3 regions of the Mesorhizobium argentiipisi genome follow, and region 1 is predicted to be linked to each of the others. Evidence: predicted binding sites of a transcription regulator. Region 1 holds the regulator's gene; each other region holds the start of a gene.

What was found. Region 1 encodes LexA, which represses DNA repair genes until DNA is damaged. Its sites were predicted from a motif close to TGTTCNNNNTGTGTTCNG; they were not measured.
Region 2: a site for LexA is predicted at 5,295-5,312, ahead of O7A05_RS19395 (PA0069 family radical SAM protein). Genes of this name have one in related genera too.
Region 3: a site for LexA is predicted at 5,767-5,784, ahead of O7A05_RS04830 (ATP-dependent helicase). Genes of this name have one in related genera too.

The regions. Positions count from the first base shown of each region.
Region 1 is NZ_JAPYKO010000007.1:188,019-195,128, reverse strand. Features, by position in the region: gene O7A05_RS13285 (peptidylprolyl isomerase) at 1-1,371, shown strand, start outside; gene trpD (anthranilate phosphoribosyltransferase) at 1,368-2,378, shown strand; gene trpC (indole-3-glycerol phosphate synthase TrpC) at 2,383-3,195, shown strand; gene moaC (cyclic pyranopterin monophosphate synthase MoaC) at 3,197-3,673, shown strand; gene O7A05_RS13265 (molybdopterin molybdotransferase MoeA) at 3,673-4,878, shown strand; gene lexA (transcriptional repressor LexA) at 4,996-5,736, shown strand; gene O7A05_RS13255 (ComEC/Rec2 family competence protein) at 5,776-7,110, opposite strand, start outside.
Region 2 is NZ_JAPYKO010000013.1:176,196-183,305, forward strand. Features, by position in the region: gene O7A05_RS19355 (polyprenyl synthetase family protein) at 1-713, opposite strand, end outside; gene O7A05_RS19360 (putative signal transducing protein) at 979-1,203, shown strand; gene O7A05_RS19365 (tRNA1(Val) (adenine(37)-N6)-methyltransferase) at 1,203-2,000, shown strand; gene O7A05_RS19370 (S49 family peptidase) at 2,137-2,994, shown strand; gene O7A05_RS19375 (membrane protein) at 3,077-3,262, shown strand; gene O7A05_RS19380 (4-(cytidine 5'-diphospho)-2-C-methyl-D-erythritol kinase) at 3,288-4,181, shown strand; gene moaB (molybdenum cofactor biosynthesis protein B) at 4,168-4,725, shown strand; gene O7A05_RS19390 (glycosyltransferase family 2 protein) at 4,735-5,238, opposite strand; gene O7A05_RS19395 (PA0069 family radical SAM protein) at 5,387-6,541, shown strand; gene O7A05_RS19400 (ribonuclease HII) at 6,736-7,110, shown strand, end outside.
Region 3 is NZ_JAPYKO010000002.1:393,722-400,831, reverse strand. Features, by position in the region: gene O7A05_RS04845 (substrate-binding domain-containing protein) at 81-1,094, shown strand; gene O7A05_RS04840 (ATP-binding cassette domain-containing protein) at 1,171-1,959, shown strand; gene O7A05_RS04835 (ABC transporter permease) at 1,959-3,017, shown strand; gene O7A05_RS04830 (ATP-dependent helicase) at 3,027-5,726, opposite strand; gene O7A05_RS04825 (glucose/quinate/shikimate family membrane-bound PQQ-dependent dehydrogenase) at 5,909-7,110, shown strand, end outside.

The sequences.
Region 1 (7,110 bases):
GTTCCGCAGACCTTCCTCAAGGCGGTCTCGCTCTACCGCGGCGAGGATCGCACGATTGACTATCTCGTGCTGCCGAAGACGCTTGTGCAGCCGATCGAGGCGCCGTCCGACAGCGCCCTCAATGCCTATTTCGACGCCAACAAGAAGAACTACGCCGCGCCGGAATACCGCAAGTTCTCCTATGTCCGGCTGGAGCCGCAGGACATCGCGGATCCGTCCGCAGTGACCGACCAGCAGGTCAGCGACGACTACAAGAAAAACATCGCGCGGTACACGACGCCAGAGATGCGTACCATCGAGCAGTTGGTGTTCAAGACGCCGGATGCCGCCAAGGCGGCCTACGATTCGCTGAAGGCAGGCGCCACTTTCGACAAGCTCATCACCGCCGAAGGCAAGACACCGGCCGACACGCTGCTTGGCACGCTGTCGAAGGACAAGATCGCCGACAAGGCGGTCGCCGATGCGGCGTTCTCCCTCAATGCCAATGAGGTGAGCCCGGTCGTTCAAGGCGCCTTCGGTCCCGTGCTCTTGCGCGTCACAGAGATCAAGCCGCAGGTGGTGAAGCCGCTTTCGGAAGTGTCCGGCCAGATCCGCAAGGACCTGGCGCTCGGCGAAGCAAGCCGCATCCTGCTCGACGTCCATGACAGCTATGAGGACACCCGCGCCTCGGGCGCCTCCCTTGCCCAGGCCGCGGAGAAGCTGAAGCTCAAGGTTGTCACCATCGACGCCATCGACCGTACCGGCCAGCGCTCGGACGGCACGATCGTCAACGACCTGCCGGAATCGGCCGCGCTGATCAAAGCGGTGTTCGCGGCCGAGCCCAATACCGAGAATGAGGCCCTGACCACCGAGGACAATGGCTTTGTCTTTTACGAGGTGCAGTCGACCACGCCGGCGCGCGACCGCACGCTGGACGAAGTCCGCAAGAAGGTCGTGGCCGACTGGACGGAGGCCGAGACCGACAAGCGGCTCAACGCGAAGGCTGAGGAACTGGAGAAGCGCCTCAAGGCCGGCACCACGCTCGACGCCATCGCCGGCGAGCTCAAGCTCGACAAACAGACCAAGCGTGGTCTGAAGCGCGAAGCCGACGATGCCGATTTCGGCAAGGACGGCGCTGCGGCGATGTTCGGCGTCGGCGAAGGCGGCACCGGTTTGATCCCCTCGCCCACCGGCGACGGCCAGATCCTGTTCAAAGTCGCCGAGGTCTTCGAGCCGGCAGGCGCCGACGGCAGCGCAGTGCCGGAAGACGCGCAGAAGTCCTTCGGCGCCGGTATGTCAGACGACCTGCTCGACCAGTTGGTGGCGCAGCTGCAATCGCAATATGCCGTTCGCATCGATCCGAACGCCGTTTCGCAAGCACAGACACGATGAGCGCGCTGAAGACACATATAGCCAAGGTTGCCACCGGCACCGCGCTTTCCTTTGAGGAAGCCCGCGAAGCGTTCGACATCATCATGTCGGGCGATGCGACGCCCGGCCAGATCGGCGGCTTCCTGATGGCGCTGCGCGTGCGCGGCGAGACCGTGAGCGAGATATCCGGCGCAGTGGCGACGATGCGCGCCAAGATGCTGCGTGTCGAGGCGCCGCACGGCGCCATCGACATCGTCGGCACCGGCGGCGACAATTCGCACTCGGTCAACATCTCGACCGCTTCGGCCTTCGTCATCGCCGCCGCCGGCGTGCCGGTCGCCAAGCATGGCAATCGTGGCCTGTCCTCGCTGACCGGCTCGGCCGACGTGCTGACGGCGCTGGGCGTCAGAATAGACATCTCGCCGGAGCTGATCGGCCGCTGCATCCACGAGGCCGGCGTCGGCTTCATGTTCGCGCCGGCGCACCATCCGGCGATGAAGCATGTCGGACCGACCCGCGTCGAGCTCGGCACGCGCACCATCTTCAACCTGCTTGGACCTTTGTCGAACCCGGCCGGCGTCAGCCGCCAGATGGTCGGCGTTTTCCTGCCGGAATGGATCATGCCGGTGGCCGAGACGCTGAAGGCATTGGGTGCCGATCACGCCTGGGTCGTCCATGGCGACGGCTATGACGAGATCACCACGACGGGCGAGACCCAGGTGGCGGAGCTTGCCGGCGGCGAGATCCGCAGCTTCACCCTGACCCCGGAAGCCGTCGGCTTGAAGCGGCACACCAAGGAAGAGCTGCGCGGCGGCGACGCGGCCTACAACGCCAAGGAACTGCGCGATATGCTGGGCGGAGCGGCCGGCGCCTACCGCGACACGGTGCTGATGAATGCCGGCGCCGGGCTGGTCGTTGCCGGTAAGGCGACGACGCTGGCCGACGGCATCGCAGCGGCGGCGCAAGCGATCGACAGCGGCCGCGCGCTTGGCGTGCTGGACAAGCTCGTCGAGATTTCGAACGGATAAGGCGTTGTCGGACATCCTGCGCAAGATCGAAGCCTATAAGCGCGACGAGATCGCAGCGGCGAAGGCGAAGGTACCGCTGGCCGAGATCAAGGCGCGGGCAAAGGATGCCGATGCGACGCGCGGTTTTTTGGCGGCGCTTGAGGCGAAGCGCAGAGCGGGGAGCTTCGGCCTGATCGCCGAAATCAAGAAGGCCAGCCCTTCCAAGGGTTTGATCCGTGCCGATTTCGACCCGCCATCATTGGCACAGGCCTACCAGAAAGGTGGCGCCACCTGCCTTTCAGTGCTTACAGACGCCCCGTCTTTCCAGGGCGCTCCGGAATTTCTCACCAATGCGCGCAACGCGGTTTCCCTGCCCGCATTGCGCAAGGATTTTCTGTTCGACCCCTACCAGGTCTACGAAGCACGGGCCTGGGGCGCAGACGCCATCCTGATCATCATGGCAAGCGTGGACGACGCCCTGGCGAGCGAATTGGAAGCTACCGCCTTCGAACTCGGGATGGACGCGCTGATCGAGGTGCATGACGAGGCCGAAACGGAGCGCGCGCTAAAATTATCGTCGCAGCTGATCGGTATTAACAACCGCAATCTGCGGACCTTCGAGACCAACCTTGAGACTTCCGAGCGGCTAGCGCCAATGGTGCCGGGCGGCTACCTGCTAGTCAGCGAAAGCGGCATCTTCACGCACGACGACTGCCTCAGGATGCAGAAGACCAGCATCGGCGCCTTCCTCGTCGGCGAGAGCCTGATGCGACAGGCCGATGTGGCCGCGGCGACGAAATTGCTGCTCACGGGCAAGGCAGCGGCCGAGGCCATCTAAGATGGCGCTCACCCATCTCGGCGCCAAGGGCGAAGCCAATATGGTCGATGTCGGCGACAAGGCGGAGACGACCCGCACGGCGATCGCCGAAGGCGTCGTAACCATGCAGCCTGAAACGCTGGAGATGATTCTCGCCGGCGACGCCAAGAAAGGCGACGTGCTGGGCACAGCGCGCATCGCCGGCATCATGGCGGCGAAGAAGACGCATGAGCTGATCCCGCTTTGCCATCCGCTGCTTCTCACCAAAGTGGCCGTCGAGATCGAGCCAGACCGCACGCTGCCCGGCCTCAGGGTCACCGCGCTTGCCCGCGTCACCGGCAAGACCGGCGTGGAGATGGAGGCGCTGACCGCAGCCTCGGTCGCCTGCCTCACCATCTACGACATGGCCAAGGCGGCGGATCGCGGCATGGTGATTTCCGGTATCCGGCTGGTCGAGAAGACCGGCGGCAAGTCCGGCGACTACAAGGTGGATGCCTGATGGCTTTGGTTCCGGTCGCCGAAGCGCTCGAACGCTTGCTCGACGACGCGACGCCATTGCCGGGCGAGAGCGTTCCGCTGGCGAACGCGGCCGGTCGGGTCCTGGCGCAACCGGTTGTCGCGCTGCGCACGCAGCCGCCCTTTAACGCCTCCGCGATGGACGGCTACGCCGTGCGCTCCGCCGATGTTGCCGCGGCGCCGGCGCAGCTCGAGGTCATAGGCATGGCGCCTGCCGGGCGGGGCTTTTCCGGAACCGTCCGCGAAGGCCAGGCCGTGCGCATCTTCACCGGCGCGCCACTGCCTGAAGGCGCTGACACTATCGTCATCCAGGAAAACGTCCGCGATCTCGGCAATGGCAGGATCGAGGTGACCCAACCGACCGCGCAAGCACGCAATGTGCGCCGCCGCGGGCTCGACTTCGTTCAGGGCGACGTGCTGCTCGAAAAGGGCCGCGTGCTCGACGCGGCGGCCCTTTCGCTGGCGGCCTCGGCCAACCATCCTGCCTTGAACCTCGTGCGCCGGCCGCTGGTCGCGATCATCGCCACCGGCGATGAATTGCTGCCGCCGGGCAGCACGCTCGGCCCCGACCAGATCATTTCATCGAATGCTTATGGGGTTGCCGCCGCCGCCCAATCGGTCGGCGCGCGCGTGCTCGATCTCGGCATCGCTGCCGACCGCAAGGAGGCAATCGCCGCGCTGGTGCGGAAAGCGGTCGAGGCGAACGCCGACGTCATCGTCACGCTCGGCGGCGCCTCGGTCGGCGATCACGACCTGATCCACGACGTTCTGACCGGCGAAGGCATGAAGCTCGATTTCTGGAAGATCGCCATGCGCCCCGGCAAACCGCTGATGTTTGGCCGGCTTGGCAATATCCGCTGCATCGGCCTGCCCGGCAATCCGGTAGCCAGCATCGTCTGCTCGCAACTCTTCCTGAAGCCGATGCTTGCCCGGCTCGGCGGCCGCGACCACCGGCAGGACCTGCGAACGGCCCGGTTGGGCGCCGCGATGCAGGCCAACGACGTCAGGCAGGACTATGTGCGCGCCTCCGTGCGCGAGGAAGCCGGCGCCCTGATCGCGACTCCCTTCGGCATCCAGGACTCCTCGATGCTCAGAATGCTCGCCGAGGCCAACGGCCTGATCGTGCGCGAGCCCTTCGCGCCGGCTGCAGAGACTGGCGCCGAATGCAGCGTGCTGATGTTACGCTGAACAAAACGTCAACAAATTCACTAAACTTTAAACGGTTGCGGAACACAACTGGAACAGATAGTGTTTGTTCTGGGTTTGTTTTTTCTGATTCTGGTTTCAGAACCCGTGGGGGCCGCCATGCTGACGCGCAAACAACATGAACTTCTGATGTTCATCCACGAAAGGCTGAAGGAAAGCGGGATTCCGCCGTCTTTCGACGAGATGAAGGAAGCGCTCGACCTCGCCTCCAAGTCTGGCATCCACCGGCTGATCACGGCGCTGGAGGAACGCGGCTTCATTCGCCGGCTCCCGAACCGGGCGCGCGCGCTGGAAGTGCTGCGTCTGCCCGACTCGATCGCCCCCGGCCTCAATGCGGCGAAGAAGTTTTCGCCGAGCGTCATCCAGGGCAGCCTGGGCCAGAACAATCTCAGCCGTCAGGTGAAGCCGGCGGCGCCGTCGCGCACCCCGGCGCCAAGCAATGACGACGATGCCGGCTCCGCCGTGTCCATTCCGGTGATGGGCCGCATCGCCGCCGGCGTGCCGATCGACGCCATCCAGCACCAGACGCATTCGATCACAGTGCCGCCGGACATGATCGCGGGCGGCGAGCATTATGCGCTGGAGGTCAAGGGCGACTCGATGATCGAGGCGGGTATTTTCGACGGCGATACCGTCATCATCCGCAATGCCAACACGGCAAGCCCGGGCGAGATCGTGGTGGCGCTGGTGGACGACCAGGAAGCGACGCTCAAGCGCTTCCGCCGCAAGGGTGCCTCGATCGCGCTGGAGGCGGCCAACCCTGCCTACGAAACCCGAATCTTCGGACCGGACCGGGTCAAGGTTCAGGGCAAACTTGTCGGGCTGATCCGCCGTTATTGAGCAGAACTGCGTAGCAGCTTTCACCGGCCTTGCGTGACATTATTCTGTCGGCTGCGGCGCGGCCGCCGGCTTTTCCGGGCGTTGATAGGGTGGCAGGCCCCTCGCCTCGCGCGCGTATTTCCGCTGCTCGTGCCAGGGTCGATATGGTTCTTCGACCGCGTAGCGAATAGTTGGCCGCGCGGTTGACGATTGCGCATCGAAGAAAACAGCGGCGCTGCCGTCGCGCGCCAGTTGCCGCTTGGTGACGACAAGCACGCGCGGATCGCGGCAGGGATTGTAGGCCGTGGCGTCGTTGATGACGATGAGGTCGGCGAAGCCGCAGGCCGGCCGGGCGCTGTCGCGGTTTTTGGCGAGCGCGACGATGGCGCCGGATGGATGCCGGCCGATGCAGAGATCACCTGTGCAGTAGAAGGGCGAGCCGGGCGGCAGGTCGACGGGGTCGGCGATGTCCATCGCATCTTTGTCGAACGTCTCCGGCGGCACGATGTCCTCCGCTTTCAGCGCCCGTTTCCAGTTGTCGGTGGTGAACTCGTTGGAGCGTGCGCGATTGACGGCAAGCTCGCCGCCGCCGATCGGCATCGCCACCAGATGCGCGTCTTCGGAAATGAGCACGTCCGGCGTGCGGACATGCGGAATGGCCAGCAGCGCGGCGAGCGCGAAGGGAACGGCGGCAAGCCTTAGCCAGGTGGTGGCCATCGTCGCGATGACCAGCGCGATCGTCGCCAGCAGCACCGACTGGATCGAGATCAGCCCGACGGCGTCCACCGGTGAGCGCTCGGAGATCCATGCCGAGATGGCGATCATTGCCGTCAGGCCTTTGCCGATCACATAGAGGAACGGCCCGTCGAAGCCGAAGGGCATGGCCAGCGCGCTCAACACCGCGAACGGCATGACGATCAGCGAGACGATGGGCATGACCGCCAGATTGGCGAGCAGGCTTAGTGGCGAGACGCGCTGAAAATGCCAGATCGCAAACAGCAATGTCGCGCTCCCCGCGATGAGCGACGTCACGGCGGCGCCGCCCACGCCAACCGCCAATTTTCGCGACAGGAACCTTAAGAACGAACGCTTTGCCGGGGGCGCCGTCGTTTTGCCGGCGCGGTAGTCCGCAAAGCCCGCATTGGCGCCGACCAGGGCGGCGGTGGCGGCAAAGGACATCTGGAAGCTCGGGCCGACCACTTCGTGTGGGGAGACAAGGATGACGGCGATGGCCGAGATCGCCAGGTTGCGCATGGTGAGCGCCGCGCGGTCGAAGAGCACGGCGGCGAGCATTACGGCGAGCATGATGAAGCTTCGCTCGGCCGCCACCACGATGCCGGAGATGACGAGGTAAGCGGCGATCGAGATTAGCGCGATTCCAGCGGCATATTTCTT
Region 2 (7,110 bases), on a different contig from region 1:
TTGCCGAGATCCTTGCTCGAGCCGCCATAATCCAGCGCGTCGTCGATGAGCTGGAAGGCAAGGCCGAGATTCATGCCGTAGGAGCGCAGCGCGGCGCGGTCGGTGCGCGAGGCCAGGGCGATCACCGGTCCCACTTCGGCGGCGGCCGAGAACAGCGCCGCGGTCTTGGCCTTGATGACGGCGAAATGCTCGTCCTCGGTGGTTTCGAGGTTCTTGGCGGCGGCAAGCTGCATCACCTCGCCCTCGGCGATGATGGAGGCCGCAGCCGACAGGATATCCAAGGCCTCCAGCGAGCCGACCTCGACCATCATGCGGAAAGCCTGGCCGAGCAGGAAATCGCCAACGAGCACGCTCGCCTGATTGCCCCAGATCATGCGCGCCGTCTTCTTGCCGCGGCGCAGCGCGCTCTCGTCGACCACGTCGTCATGCAGAAGCGTCGCCGTGTGCATGAATTCGACGGCGGTCGCGAGCTTGACATGGCCTTCGCCGGAATAGCCGAACATCTGCGCGGCGGCGAGCGTGAGCATCGGCCTGAGCCGCTTGCCGCCCGACGAGATCAGGTGATTGGCGATCTCCGGGATCATCTCGACGTCGGAGCCGGCCTTGGACAGGATCAACTCGTTGACGCGCCCCATGTCGGCGGCTGTCAGATCGATCAAATCCTTGATGGAAGCGGGTTCCCGCTTGCCTTCGATGTTGAGAACGACACCCACCACGACAACTCCCGTCAATTTGACGCGTACGACGCCCCCTTGAAACTCCCCGCGCTGAAACGAGTTCAGGCGGCGCGCTTCAAGTCTTCGTTTTGATGCATGTCGTTGTCCCAGAACCGCTGCGCACTTCTGGGCGACATGCACTAGTCCCGCGCCGACTCTAGGGCGGCACAACCGGGCACGGCAAGAGGCGAATTGGCGCGGCTTTGCCGGCGATGTGTCCGCCTACGTTTACACGGACGCCACAACCTGCGATTTTCGTTCCATGATCGAGCTTGTCCGCACCAATGACGCCGTCGTCATCTCCTTCGTCGAATCGCTGATGCGCGATGCCGGTATCGCCTGTTTCGTCGCCGACCAGAATATGAGCGTGCTCGACGGCTCGCTCGGCATCCTGCCCCGGCGCGTGATGGTCGATGCCGAGAAAGTCGACGCCGCGCGCCGCATCCTCAAGGATGCCGGCATCGAGAACGAGATCCGCAAAAAGTGATGGCAACCAGCGCCGTCCCCGTCCCGGATACGCCGGCGCACACGGTCGATGCCTTTCATCGTGGACGCTTCTGGCTGGTGCAGCCGAGCCGGGGCGGTCATCGCGCCGGCATGGACGCCATGACGCTGGCGGCCGCCGTGCCGTCCGGCTTTTCCGGCCGGCTCGCCGATTTCGGCGCGGGCGCCGGCGCGGCCGCCCTTGCCGTGCTGTCGCGCTGCCCGGCGGCGCGGGCCGTCCTGGTCGAGCGCTCGACCGAAATGGCGGAGTTCGCCGCCGCCACACTTTCGCACCCCGGCAATGCGCATCTTGGCGACCGCGCTTCGGTGCTGGCGGCCGACGTGACGCTGACCGGTCGGGCGCGGAGCGAGGCCGGGCTTGCCGACAACTCCTTCGACTTCGTCATCATGAATCCGCCGTTCAACGCAGCCGAGGATCGCTCGACGCCCGACACGCTGCGCAGAGAGGCGCATGTGACGGAGGACGGGCTGTTCGAGCGCTGGATCAGAAGCGCCGCCGCCGTCGTCAGGCCGCGCGGCGGGCTGGCCGTCATCGCACGGCCCGAGCAGCTCGTTGCCATCCTCGACGCGATCGAGGGGCGCTTCGGCGACGCCGAGATGCTGTGCGTGCATCCGCGGCCGGACGCAGCGGCGATCCGTATCGTCGTCAGGGCGGCGCTCGGGGCGCGCGGAAAATTGTCGATCCGCCCGCCGCTCACCTTGCACGGACCGACCGGCAACGCGCCGGCGGAACGAACGGAAATGATCAACAATGGCCTGGCATCGCTGTTCGGCGATTGATCCCGGGCGCGCGATGCGGCATTGCCGTTGGGTGGCGAATTCCTACATGCCAAGCAATGACGTCGCGCCTGAGAGACACTGCCAACCTGCTTGGTTTCATCCAGTTCCTTCGCATTTGGTCCGGAGACAACAGTTCGTGAAACGCCTTTTCAATCGCCTGCTGCCGAAATCCTGGCGCTCGACAGTCGTCACCATTCCGGTCATCCGGCTGCAAGGCGCCATCATGCCGGGCGGCGGCCAGTTCCGGCCGAGCCTGTCGCTCGCCTCGACGGCGGGGCTTATTGAGAAGGCGTTCGGCTTCGACGCGCCGGCGGTCGCCATCTCGATCAACTCGCCCGGCGGCTCGCCGGTGCAGTCGCGACTGATCTTCAAACGCATCCGCGACCTGGCGGCGGAGAAGAACAAGAAGGTGCTGGTCTTCGTCGAGGACGTGGCGGCTTCCGGCGGCTACATGATCGCGGTCGCAGGCGACGAGATCTTCGCCGACCCGTCCTCGATCGTCGGCTCGATCGGCGTGGTCTCGGCCTCTTTCGGCTTCCCCGAACTGATGAAGAAGATCGGCGTCGAGCGGCGCGTCCACACCGCCGGCCAGAACAAGGCCGTGCTCGATCCGTTCAAGCCCGAGAAGAAGGAGGACGTCGAGCGGCTGAAGGCGCTGCAGCTTGAAGTGCACGAGACCTTCATCGACCTCGTCAAGGAGCGGCGCGGCAGCAAGCTCAAGGACGATCCGGACCTGTTCACCGGCCTGTTCTGGACCGCCAAGCGAGGCCTCGAGCTCGGCCTTGTCGATGCGCTGGGCGATATGCGCAGCGTGCTCAAGACCCGTTTCGGCGAGAAGACGCAGCTCAAGCTGATCACCGCGCCGCGCGGTCTGTTCGGCCGTTTCGGCCTGTTCGGCTCGCGTTTCTCAGCGGCCGATATCGCCGCTGCTGCCGCAAACGGCGTCCTCGATGCGGCGGAAGAGCGCGCACTGTGGGCGCGCTTCGGGCTTTGAAAAAGCCATGATTGCGTCTAGCATGGCCGCTTGACCGACCCATTCGGCCGGCCTTGCCGCGAGAACGCGGGAGGAGTTTGATATGCCGCAGATCATTTTCTTCGCCGTTGTCGGCGCCGCCGCTTACTTCGGCTATCGCGCTTTCGTGCGTGAGGCCGAACGCGTGACGGCCAAGATCCGGCGTACCGAGAAACAGGCGGCGAACGGCACGATGGGAACGCTGGTCAAGGATCCGAAGACCGGCGAATACCGTCTGGCCAAGGACTGAAGCCATCTCGCCAGCAGTCGACATTCTGGAACCCGGCACAGAAGTCCGGACGTGGCTTGCGCCGGCCAAGATCAATCTGGCGCTGCATGTCACCGGACAGCGCTCCGACGGCTACCACCTCATCGACAGCCTTGCCGTCTTCACCCGCTTCGGCGACCGGCTCGATATCGAGCCGGCTGAGCAGGACGAATTCTCCGTGTCTGGCCGTTATGCCGCCGGCCTGCCGCTCGACGACGGCAATCTGGTTGTGAAGGCGCGTGATGCCTTGCGCCGGGAGGCTGGCGTGCACAATACGCCGCCCGTCGCCATCAGGCTGGAGAAGAACCTGCCGATCGCCTCCGGCGTCGGCGGCGGCTCGAGCGACGCGGCGGCCGCGCTCAACGGCCTGGCGCGGCTCTGGAAGCTCGATATCGGCGATGGTTCGCTGGCCCGGATCGGGCTTTCGCTCGGCGCCGACCTGCCGATGTGCCTGACGTCAAAGCCGCTGGTCGCGCGCGGCATCGGCGATGAGGTGTCGCCGCTCTCCGCATTTCCGGCGCTCGGCCTGGTGCTGGTCAATCCGGGCATCGCGGTCTCGACACCGGACGTGTTCAAGGCGCTATCCAGCCGCGACAACGAAGCGCTGCCGCCGCTGCCGAAACGGCTCGACTTCCACGCCATCCGAAACTGGCTGGAGGCGACGCGCAACGATCTCGAACCCGCCGCGCGTTCGATCGAACCTGCGATCGGCGAGGCGCTCAAGGTGCTCAGGCGTGCCGACGCCGCGTTCGCGCGCATGTCCGGCTCGGGCGCCACATGCTTCGGCCTGTTCGAGACCGGCAATGTCGCCAAGCGCGCCGCGATCGCGATCCGCGCCCGCCATCCCGACTGGTTCGTCGCCGCGACGCGCAGCATGGAGGTGAGCGGTGGCGAAGCTTGACGAAAGCCGGCCCTTCATTCCGGTGCGCATCGCGGTGCTGACCGTCTCCGACACACGCAGCTTTGCCGACGACAAGTCCGGCCAGACGCTGGCCGACCGCATCGCGGAAGCCGGCCATACGCTTGCCGCGCGCGATATCGTGACCGACGACCGCGACAAGATCCGCGACAAGGTGCTTGGCTGGTCGAGGGACGAAAACATCGATGTCGTCATCACCACCGGGGGCACCGGCTTTACCGGCCGCGACGTGACGCCGGAGGCGTTGGAGCCGATCTTCGAAAAGCGCATGGACGGCTTTTCGGAAGTCTTCCACCGCATCTCCTACGACAAGATTGGCACCTCGACGATTCAGAGCCGGGCGACCGGCGGCGTTGTCAACGCGACCTTCGTCTTCGTGCTGCCGGGCTCGCCCGGCGCCTGCAGGGACGCCTGGGACGGCATCATCAAGGCTCAGCTCGACTACCGGCACATGCCCTGCAACTTCGTCGAGATCATGCCGCGGCTGGACGAGCATCTTCGGCGCGGCGGCAAGCCCGCCTCGTAACCGCAGGCATCACTTCGGCGGCGCCACCCAGATTTCGGCGTTCAACCGCCTGGTCGCCAGGCCGCGTGCCAGGGCTTCGGCGCTGCGCGCGCTCTTTGCCAGAGCCGAGGCCTGACGCTTGCTGACGACAAGCCCCTCCGCCAGCGCCCGGTTGCCCGAAAAGACGCGGGCCAGGAAAGGCGCGCGATCGGCCCGGGCGCGCGAGAAGCGCGCCGGCATGGTCTGTTTTGCCGTGTGGGCGACGACCTCGTCGATCCAGCCCTCGGCAAGCCGGGCGCCGGGTTCCAGAAGCAGCAGCCAATCGCCCTTGGCCTGGCCTATGCCCACGGCGATCCCGCCGCTCACATAATGACAGCCGGCATGCTCGGCCACCCGGTGCGTCTGGTCGGCGGAACCTTGATCGCAGACGATCACGTCCCGCACCACGCCTTCGACCGCGCCGCCGACCAGCGAGGCGAGCGTACGGGCGAGGCCCTCTTCGTCATTCTTGGTTTCGATGAGAACGCTGAGCATTTTTAGCCGAATAGCGGAAAGCGCGGCGATGCGCCAGTTGCGCGCCCAAGCGAAAAAGTTCTTGCTTTGTTCTCATCGGCGAAATAGGAATAGTTTCATGAACAGAGCGATTCGACAGCCTGCGGACAGTCCCTGGGAGAGGGCGAAAATGGAACAGATCGTGCGCGCCGACATTGCCGCTTTCGGAGCAGGAAGAGCCGAAATGGCAAATGCGATGATCGAGCAGAGCGGCATGCGCGTGCGGCCCGACCGCAATCGCGGCCGCTCGGCCGGCATCAACCCATCCGGCCGGTTCGAGCCGGTCAGCCGGCATGTCTTCGACGACGGCTGGAACTCGCTGGAGGAACTGCCGCCGTTCAAGACGGAAGTGCAGGTCGAAAAGCCGCGCACGATCATCACGCGCAACGAATCGCCCGACATTTCCTTCGACCGCTCGATCAATCCCTATCGCGGCTGCGAGCATGGCTGCGTCTACTGCTTCGCCAGGCCAACGCATGCCTTCATGGGCCTGTCACCGGGACTCGATTTCGAATCGAAGCTGTTCGCCAAGCCGGATGCGGCGCGCATGCTGGACAGGGAATTGTCGAAGCCGGGCTATCAGCCGCGCACCATCGCCATCGGCACCAACACCGATCCCTACCAGCCGATAGAGAAACAATACCGGATCATGCGCGAGATCCTGGAAGTGTTGGAGGCGCGCGGCCACCCTGTCGGTATCGTGACGAAGTCGGCGCTGGTGACGCGCGATATCGACATCCTGTCGCGCATGGCCGAGCGCGGCCTTGCCAAGGTGGCGCTATCGGTGACGACGATGGACCGGATGCTGGCGAGAACGATGGAGCCGCGCGCGTCGACGCCGACGAAGCGGCTGGAGGCGATCAGACAGCTTTCGGATGCCGGCATTCCGGCATCCGTGATGGTGGCGCCGATTACCCCCGGCCTCACCGATCAGGAGATGGAGCGCATCCTCGATTCGGCCAGAGCCGCAGGCGCGCGGGAGGCCGGCTACGTCATCCTGCGCCTGCCGCTCGAAGTGGCGCCGATCTTCAAGGACTGGCTGTTGCGGCATTATCCGGACCGCTACCGGCATGTGATGTCGCTGATCCGCTCGATGCGCGACGGCAAGGATTACGATTCCGAATGGGGCAAGCGCATGAAGGGCGCCGGTCCCTATGCCTGGCAGATCGGCCGGCGCTTCGAGATCGCCGCCAAGCGGCTCGGCCTCAATGTCGAGCGACGGCAGCTTCGCACCGACCAATTCGTCGCAGGCTCAGGCGCCGGCGAGCAGCTGATGCTGCTTTGACGTCGGCACCGGCCGTGACGGGACGGCGCTAAGCACTTCCAGGTAAAGTGATTTTCCGTCTGGAATTGTTATTTTATTCGAAATTCCGTCCGGCCCATGTCCCCCGGCCGTGAGACGGTGCCTTCCCGGTCCGACGCCCCATCGACCCGGAAGGACTTGCGGAGAATCGGAGCCGATGCGAACCTCGCCGCACCATGGCTCGCGCGCGTTCCGATTCTCCGCTTCTCTTTGAAATGGTCGAGAAGCCCGACTTCTCGATCGAGACGAAGGCGATGGCGGACGGGCTGTGGCCAGTTGCCGGCATGGACGAGGCAGGCCGCGGTCCGCTCGCGGGTCCGGTGGTGGCCGCCGCGGTGGTGCTCAACCCCGCCAATATTCCGGAAGGCCTCGACGATTCCAAACGCCTCACCCATTTGCAGCGCGAGGCGCTGTTCCTGAAGATTCTCGGCTCGGCGCTCAGCGTCTCGATGGCCTCGATCAGCGCCGAAGGCATCGACAACAGCAACATTCTGAAAGCAAGCCTGGAAGCGATGCGCCGCGCGGCCGCGGGTCTCTCGCTGCAGCCGAAA
Region 3 (7,110 bases), on a different contig from region 1:
GCCGGCCAGCACTGCGGCGCGCCGCGCCGAGCCATTGTCGAAAACCCTCCGATGCGAGGGATCAAAAGGGAGGAACGTGCATGAGCATGACGACCAGAAGGACTGTTCTGCGCTCGACCGTCGTGGCGGCTGCCACGGCGCTCTGCGCCTCGATCTCCACCTTGCCGGCACAAGCGCTGGACGCGCAATGGTGCAAGGACGTGCATATCCGCTTCTTCGTTGGCGGCGCCGAGGGCGATGCCTTCGGCACCATCGTCTATAATGGCGCCAAGCAGGCGGCCGCCGATCTCGGGCCGAAGGTCGACTACATCTTCTCGCAATGGGACGTCGAGAAGATGGTGCAGCAATTGCGCGAGGCGGTCGCGGTCAAGCCGCAGGGCATCGCCATGATGGGCCATCCGGGCGATGCCGCGATCATGCCGCTGGCCGAACAGGCGCATAAGGACGGCATCAAGATGATGTACCAGAACGTTCCGGTGCCGAAGGTGGTGGCGGCGTTCGGCGGCGGCTATGTCGGCGCGCAGCAGGAGCAGCAGGGCCGCGCGCTCGGCGCCGAGGCGTTCAAGCTCGGCAAGCTCAAGGCGGGTGACAAGGCGATCATGATCGGTCCGTTCGAGAACGAGAACCGCGGCGCGCGCGAGCGCGGCACTGTCGCGGCCCTAAAGGAGGCGGGCGTCGAGGTGATCCAGTTGTCCTCGCCACCGAGCGGCGAATGGGCGTCCGATCCGAACCTCGCCATTCCGGTGATCACGGCGGCACTGCTCAACCACCCCGACGTCAAGGCGGTCGGCTATCCCGGCGGCCAGATGCTCGGCAATGTCGCGACCTATATGCAGGCGGCAGGCAGGAAGCCGGGCGAGATCTTCAATTTCGGCTTCGACACCAGTCCGCAGATCGTCGAAGGCTTCAAGGGCGGCTGGGTCCAGCTGACGGCCGACCAGCAGCCATTCCTGCAGGGCTACCTGCCGATCCTCAGCCTCTGCCAGCAAGTGGTGCTGGGGTTGGCGCCGATGAATGTCGACACTGGCGCCGGCTTCGTCACGCCGCAGAATTACGAGATTGTCTCCGAGCTGGCCAAGCAGGCATTGCGTTGACCTCCCAAGCCGCCGGCCGGGATTATTGCCCGGCCGGCGAGATGACCGGCAGACAGACAATTCCAGCGAGGATCGCATGAGCGAACGCATCATCGAACTGCGCGACATCAAGAAATCCTATGGCCAGGTCTATGCGCTCGGCGGCGTCGACCTCAGCGTCGACCGCGGCGAGGTGGTCGGCCTGATCGGCGACAACGGCGCCGGCAAGTCGACGTTGATCAAGATCCTGTCCGGCGTGGTCAAGCCGACCAGCGGCGAGATCCTGGTGCGCGGCAAGCCGGTCAGCGGATGGAGCGCGGCGCGCTCGCGCGACGCCGGCATCGAGACCGTGTTCCAGGACCGGGCGCTGGCCGTGCAGCAGACGATCGTGCGCAACATCTTTATGGGCCGCGAGCTCACCAGCTTCATGGGCTGGCTGAAGGTCAATAAGGAGATCGAGGAGGCGACCCGGCTGATGCGCGAGATCGGCTTCACCTCAAAAGTGTTCACGCCGCATTCGATTGTCGGCCAGCTTTCGGGCGGCGAGCGCCAGGGCGTCGCGATCGCGCGCGCCATCTACAAGCAGGCGGAGCTGATCATCCTCGACGAGCCGACGACGGCGCTGTCGCTGACCGAGACCGCCAAGGTCTTCCATTTCGTGCGCCAGGTCCGGGCGAGCGGCCGCTCGATCCTGTTCATCGGCCACAACATCCACCATGTCTTCGATATCGCCGACCGCTTCGTCGTGCTCGACCGCGGCAAGGTGGCGCTGACGGCCGACCGCACCGAAGTCAAGTCGGCCGAGGATCTCATCAACTTCATGGAAGACGTGGCGCATCCCGGCGGGTTGCCGGGGCTGCACGACGATGCGGAGCAGAGAGCGTGATGAGCAAGGCGATGGAACCCGATCTGCAGACTCCTCTGGGAAGAACAAGCGGCCAGGTAGCCAAAAAGCCAGCCAAGGAATGGAGCCATCCGTCCAACCACTGGCTGCGCGGCTTCGTCATTGACAATCGCGCATCGCTGGGCACCCTTGCCGTGTTCATCGTCATGATGTCGGTGTTCATCATCGCCAACCCGACCGTCTTCACCACCTGGTACCTCTATAGTTCCGTGCTGACGACGCTTCCCGTCGCGCTGTTCGTGGTGGTGCCGCTGGTCTTCGTCGTCACCTGCGGGGAGATCGACCTGTCGTTCCCAGCGACGATGGGCTTCGCCTCCTGGGTCTTCGCGCTGGTGGTGCAGGCCGGCTACGATCCGTTCCTCGGCATTGCGGCGGCGCTCGTTACCGGCACGCTGCTCGGCTTCCTGGTCGGCTCGCTGGTCGTCTATGGCGGGCTGTCGTCGCTGATCGCCACGCTCGGCATGAATTTCCTGCTGCGCGGGCTGATCCAGATCATCAACGAAGGCAAGTCGACGGCGCTGACCGGTCTTGCCGACAGCTCGGCCTACGCGATCTTCTCCAGCCAGCTCTGGGGCATCCCCGTGCAGATCTTCTGGGCGATCGCCTTCGTCGTCTTCTCGGCGCTGCTCTACAACCGCCACCGCTTCGGCGCGCAGGTGAAGGTGGTCGGCGACAATCCTGACAGCGCAAGGCAGATGGGCATCGACGTCAAATGGGTTCGGGTGAAAGTGTTCGTCTTCGTCGGGATTGGCGCAGCGATCGCCGGCACCTTCTCGGTGATGATCAATTTCACCTGGTGGCCGACGGCGGGCGACGGCTATCTGTTGCCGGTGCTGGCCTCGGTGTTCGTCGGCGGCACGCCGACCTGGGGCGGCATCGGCACGGTGGTTGGCGGCGCGATCGGTGCGGTCACCGTGTCGTTCATCCAGACCGGGGTTGTCGCGGCGGGCCTGAGCGGCTTCTACGTCCAGTTCTTCAACGGGCTGATCATCATCCTGTCGCTGCTCGGCCACAAATGGAACCAGGCAAGGTACAGGTGAGGAGGCCGGTTAAACCGGCGCGACAAACCCGTCCAGCACGCGTTTCTGGCCGGCCTTGTCGAAGTCGATGGTGAGCTTGTTGCCGTCGATGGCGGCGATGTTGCCGTTGCCGAATTTCTGGTGGAAGACGCGGTCGCCGACATTGAAGGCGGATGGCGTGTCGGCAACGGATTTGGCGACCAGCTCGCCCTCGATGGTGCGGCCTTTCACGCTGGTGCGGCCGGCCCCATAGCCGCTATCGGTCTCGCCATAGCCGATGCGCTCGACCTGATGGCCCGAACGCGTGCCCCAGTTGCGGTCGGTCGCCTCGGTGCGGTTCGCCTGCGCGCGCTGCCAGCCGGGCGTAGCATAGGTGTTGGAGAAGCTGCCCTGGTCCTTGGCGCCGATATTGTCGAAGCGCGAGGCGCCGTAGGGGTTCTGCCGGCCGCCGCCGCGGCCTGAGGCGAATGATCCGCCGCCATAGGGATTGCCGTAGCCGCCGTAGCTGTTGCCGCTGTCGGCGATATCGATATGGGTTTCGGGCAATTCGTCGACGAAGCGCGACGGAATGGTCGATTGCCACAGGCCGTGAATCTGGCGGTTGGAGACGAACCAGATATGCAGGTTTTTCTTCGCCCGCGTCAGGCCGACATAGGCGAGCCGGCGCTCTTCCTCTAGGCCGGAACGGCCGCCTTCGTCCAGCGCCCGCTGATGCGGGAACAGGCCTTCCTCCCAGCCGGGCAGGAAGACGGTCTCGAATTCGAGACCCTTGGCCGAATGCAGCGTCATGATCGAGACCGCATCTTGCGATTCGCCCTGCTCGGCTTCCATCACCAGCGCGACATGCTCGAGGAAGGCGCGCAGCGATTCGTACTCCTCCATGGAGCGGATCAGCTCCTTGAGGTTTTCCAGCCGCCCGGGCGCCTCCGCCGAACGGTCGTTCTTCCACATATCAGTGTAGCCACTCTCCTCGAGAATGGTCTCGGCGAGTTCGGTGTGCGGGGTGCTTTCCAGCGCCTTCTGCCAGCGCTCGAAATTGGCCGCGACCTCACGCAATGCGGCGCGCGGCTTCGGCTTCAGCTCGTCGCTTTCGGCAAGCGTCGCGGCCGCTTCCAGCATCGGGATGCGCATGGCCCGCGCCGTGTCGTGGATCTGGCGGATGGTGGCTTCGCCAAGCCCGCGCTTCGGCACGTTGACGATGCGTTCGAAGGCGAGGTCGTCTCCGCCATTGGCGACGACACGGAAGAAGGCAAGCGCGTCGCGGATTTCCAGGCGCTCGTAGAAGCGCGGGCCGCCGATGACGCGGTAGTTCAAGCCCAGCGTGATGAAGCGGTCTTCGAATGCGCGCATCTGGAAGGAGGCGCGCACCAGGATCGCCATGTCGTTGAGATTATGCTTCTGCCGCTGGTAAGCCTCGATCGCGTCGCCGATGGCCCTGGCCTCTTCCTCCGAGTCCCAGGCGGCGTGGACGTGAACCTTGTCGTCCTCGGGGTCATCGCGGTCGGTGAACAGCGTCTTGCCGAAGCGGCCCTCATTGTGGGCGATGAGGTGGGAGGCGGCGCCCAATATATGCGCGGTGGAGCGATAGTTGCGTTCCAGCCGAATGATGGTGGCCCCGGGGAAATCCTTGTCGAAGCGCAGGATGTTGTCGACCTCGGCGCCGCGCCAGCCATAGATCGACTGGTCGTCGTCGCCGACGCAGCAGATGTTGATGGGGGACGAGCGCCGGTTTCCCTCCCCCTTGAGGGGAGGGTGGCCGGGCGAAGCCCGGTCGGGTGGGGTCCTCGCGGCAGTGCTCGACGCCGTGGAGTTCGATGACTGGGCGGTGCCTTCTGCGGCGACCCCCTCCGCCCGCTTCGCGGGCACCTCCCCCTCAAGGGGGGAGGATTGCGGCCTCTGCGCCAGAAGCCGCAGCCACATATACTGCGCGGTGTTGGTGTCCTGGTATTCGTCGACCAGTATGTATTTGAACTTGCGGTGGTATTCCTTCAGCACGTCCGGATAGGCGCGGAAGATGCGGATCGGATGGTAGAGCAGGTCACCGAAGTCGCAGGAGTTCAGCGTCTGCAGCCGTTCCTGGTAGGCCTTGTAGAGCTGGCGGCCCTTGCCGTTGCCGAAGCTGCGCGCATCGCCTTCCGCGATTTCGTCGGGGCCAAGGCCCTTGTTCTTCCAGTTGTCGAGCATCTGGGCGAAGGTCTTGGCCGGCCAGCGCTTGTCGTCCAGCCCTTCGGCCTGGATCAGCTGCTTGATCAGCCGCACCACGTCGTCGGTGTCGAGAATGGTGAAATCCGACTTCAGCCCGGCCAGCTCGGCGTGGCGGCGAAGCAACTTCACGCCGATCGAGTGGAAGGTGCCGAGCCAGGGCATGCCCTCGACATTGCCTTCACCGATCAGGATGCCGATGCGCTGCTTCATTTCGCGCGCGGCCTTGTTGGTGAAGGTGACGGCCAGGATCTGCGAGGGGAAGGCCCTGCCGGTGGCAAGGATGTGGGCGATGCGGGTGGTGAGCACCCGCGTCTTGCCGGTGCCTGCGCCGGCCAGCACCAGAACCGGGCCTTCGGTCGTCTCGACCGCGAGCCGCTGCTCCGGGTTCAGGCCCTTGAGATAATCGGGCACGCCGTTCTGCCCGCTGCGCGCCGCCATGGCGCGCGCGGCTATGCCGGATGGGGCCGCAGCGGGCCGCGCATTCGGTTCATCGAAAAAAGGCATGTCTTCGGAAAAGCCCGACATCGACCCCGAATGTAGTGATTCGGGAGCGAAAGACCAGAACTGTCTACGTTTTGTTCTAGTTTCGCGTGTCTGGCCCCAACTTGACAGCCGGAGCGGGTGAGGGAAAGCTGCCGGCAGGGCAGGGACGGCTCGCCGTCGCCTGAGAGCGGCCGCAAAGGCGCAACAGTCGAAGGAGCACCGTCTTGGCTGTCACCATCACCTCCCTTGTCCTCTTCCTCATCGGTCTCATTCTCGGCGGCGGCGGTGTCTGGCTCATCGCGCTGGGCGGCAGTTGGTATTACCTGATCGCCGGCCTGGTCTTCCTGATCACCGCCTGGCTGCTTTTCAGGCGCAGGTCGACCTCGCTCTGGCTCTACGCGCTGTTCGTGCTGGCCACGCTATGCTGGGCGGTCTGGGAAATCGGCTTCGACTGGTGGCAGCTCGGTCCGCGCGGCGGCGTCATCGTGCTCGTCGCCTTGTGGCTTTTGACGCCATGGGCAAGGCAAGGTCTGCGCGGGCCGGACGGACGCGCGCTGCTGATCCTGGCCGTGCTCGCCTCGCTTGCGGTCGCCGGCTATTCGATGACCGCCGATCCTTACGACATTGGCGGCACGCTCGGCACCGAAAAGGTGGCGGCGGCGGCCAATCTCGGCGGCGACATGCCGGCCGGTGAGTGGCACTTCTACGGCCGCACCCCTTTCGGCCAGCGCTATTCGCCGCTCGACCAGATCACGCCCGACAATGTCGCCAAGCTGCAGCCGGCCTGGACCTACCGCACCGGCGACGTGAAGGGCCCCGACGATATCGGCGAGACGACCTATCAGGTGACCCCGCTGAAGATCGGCGACGCGCTGTTCATCTGCACGCCGCATAATTTCGCCATCGCCATCGATGCCGCGAGCGGCAAGGAGAAGTGGCGCTACGACCCGAAGATCAAGCTCGACCCCAACCGCCAGCACCAGACCTGCCGGGGCGTGTCCTATTATGCCGACGCCAAGATCGCTGCCGGCCAGCCTTGCGCCGCGCGCATCTACCTGCCGACGTCGGACGCCCGGCTGATCGCGCTCGACGCCGCGAACGGGCAGGTGTGTCCGTCCTTCGCCGAAGGCGGCACGCTGAACCTTATGGCCAACATGCCCTATCCGAAGTCGGGCTATTATTATTCGACATCGGCGCCGCTGATCGTCGGCGGCAAGATCATCGTCGGCGGCGCGGTCAACGACAATTACTCGACCGAGGAGCCGTCCGGCGTCATCCGCGCCTTCGACGTCGACACCGGCGCGCTGTTGTGGAACTGGGATTCCGGCAATCCGGATGTGTCGACGCCGCTGCCCGCCGGGCAGACCTACACCCACAACTCGCCCAACATGTGGTCGACCGCGAGCGCCGACGAGAAGCTCGGGCT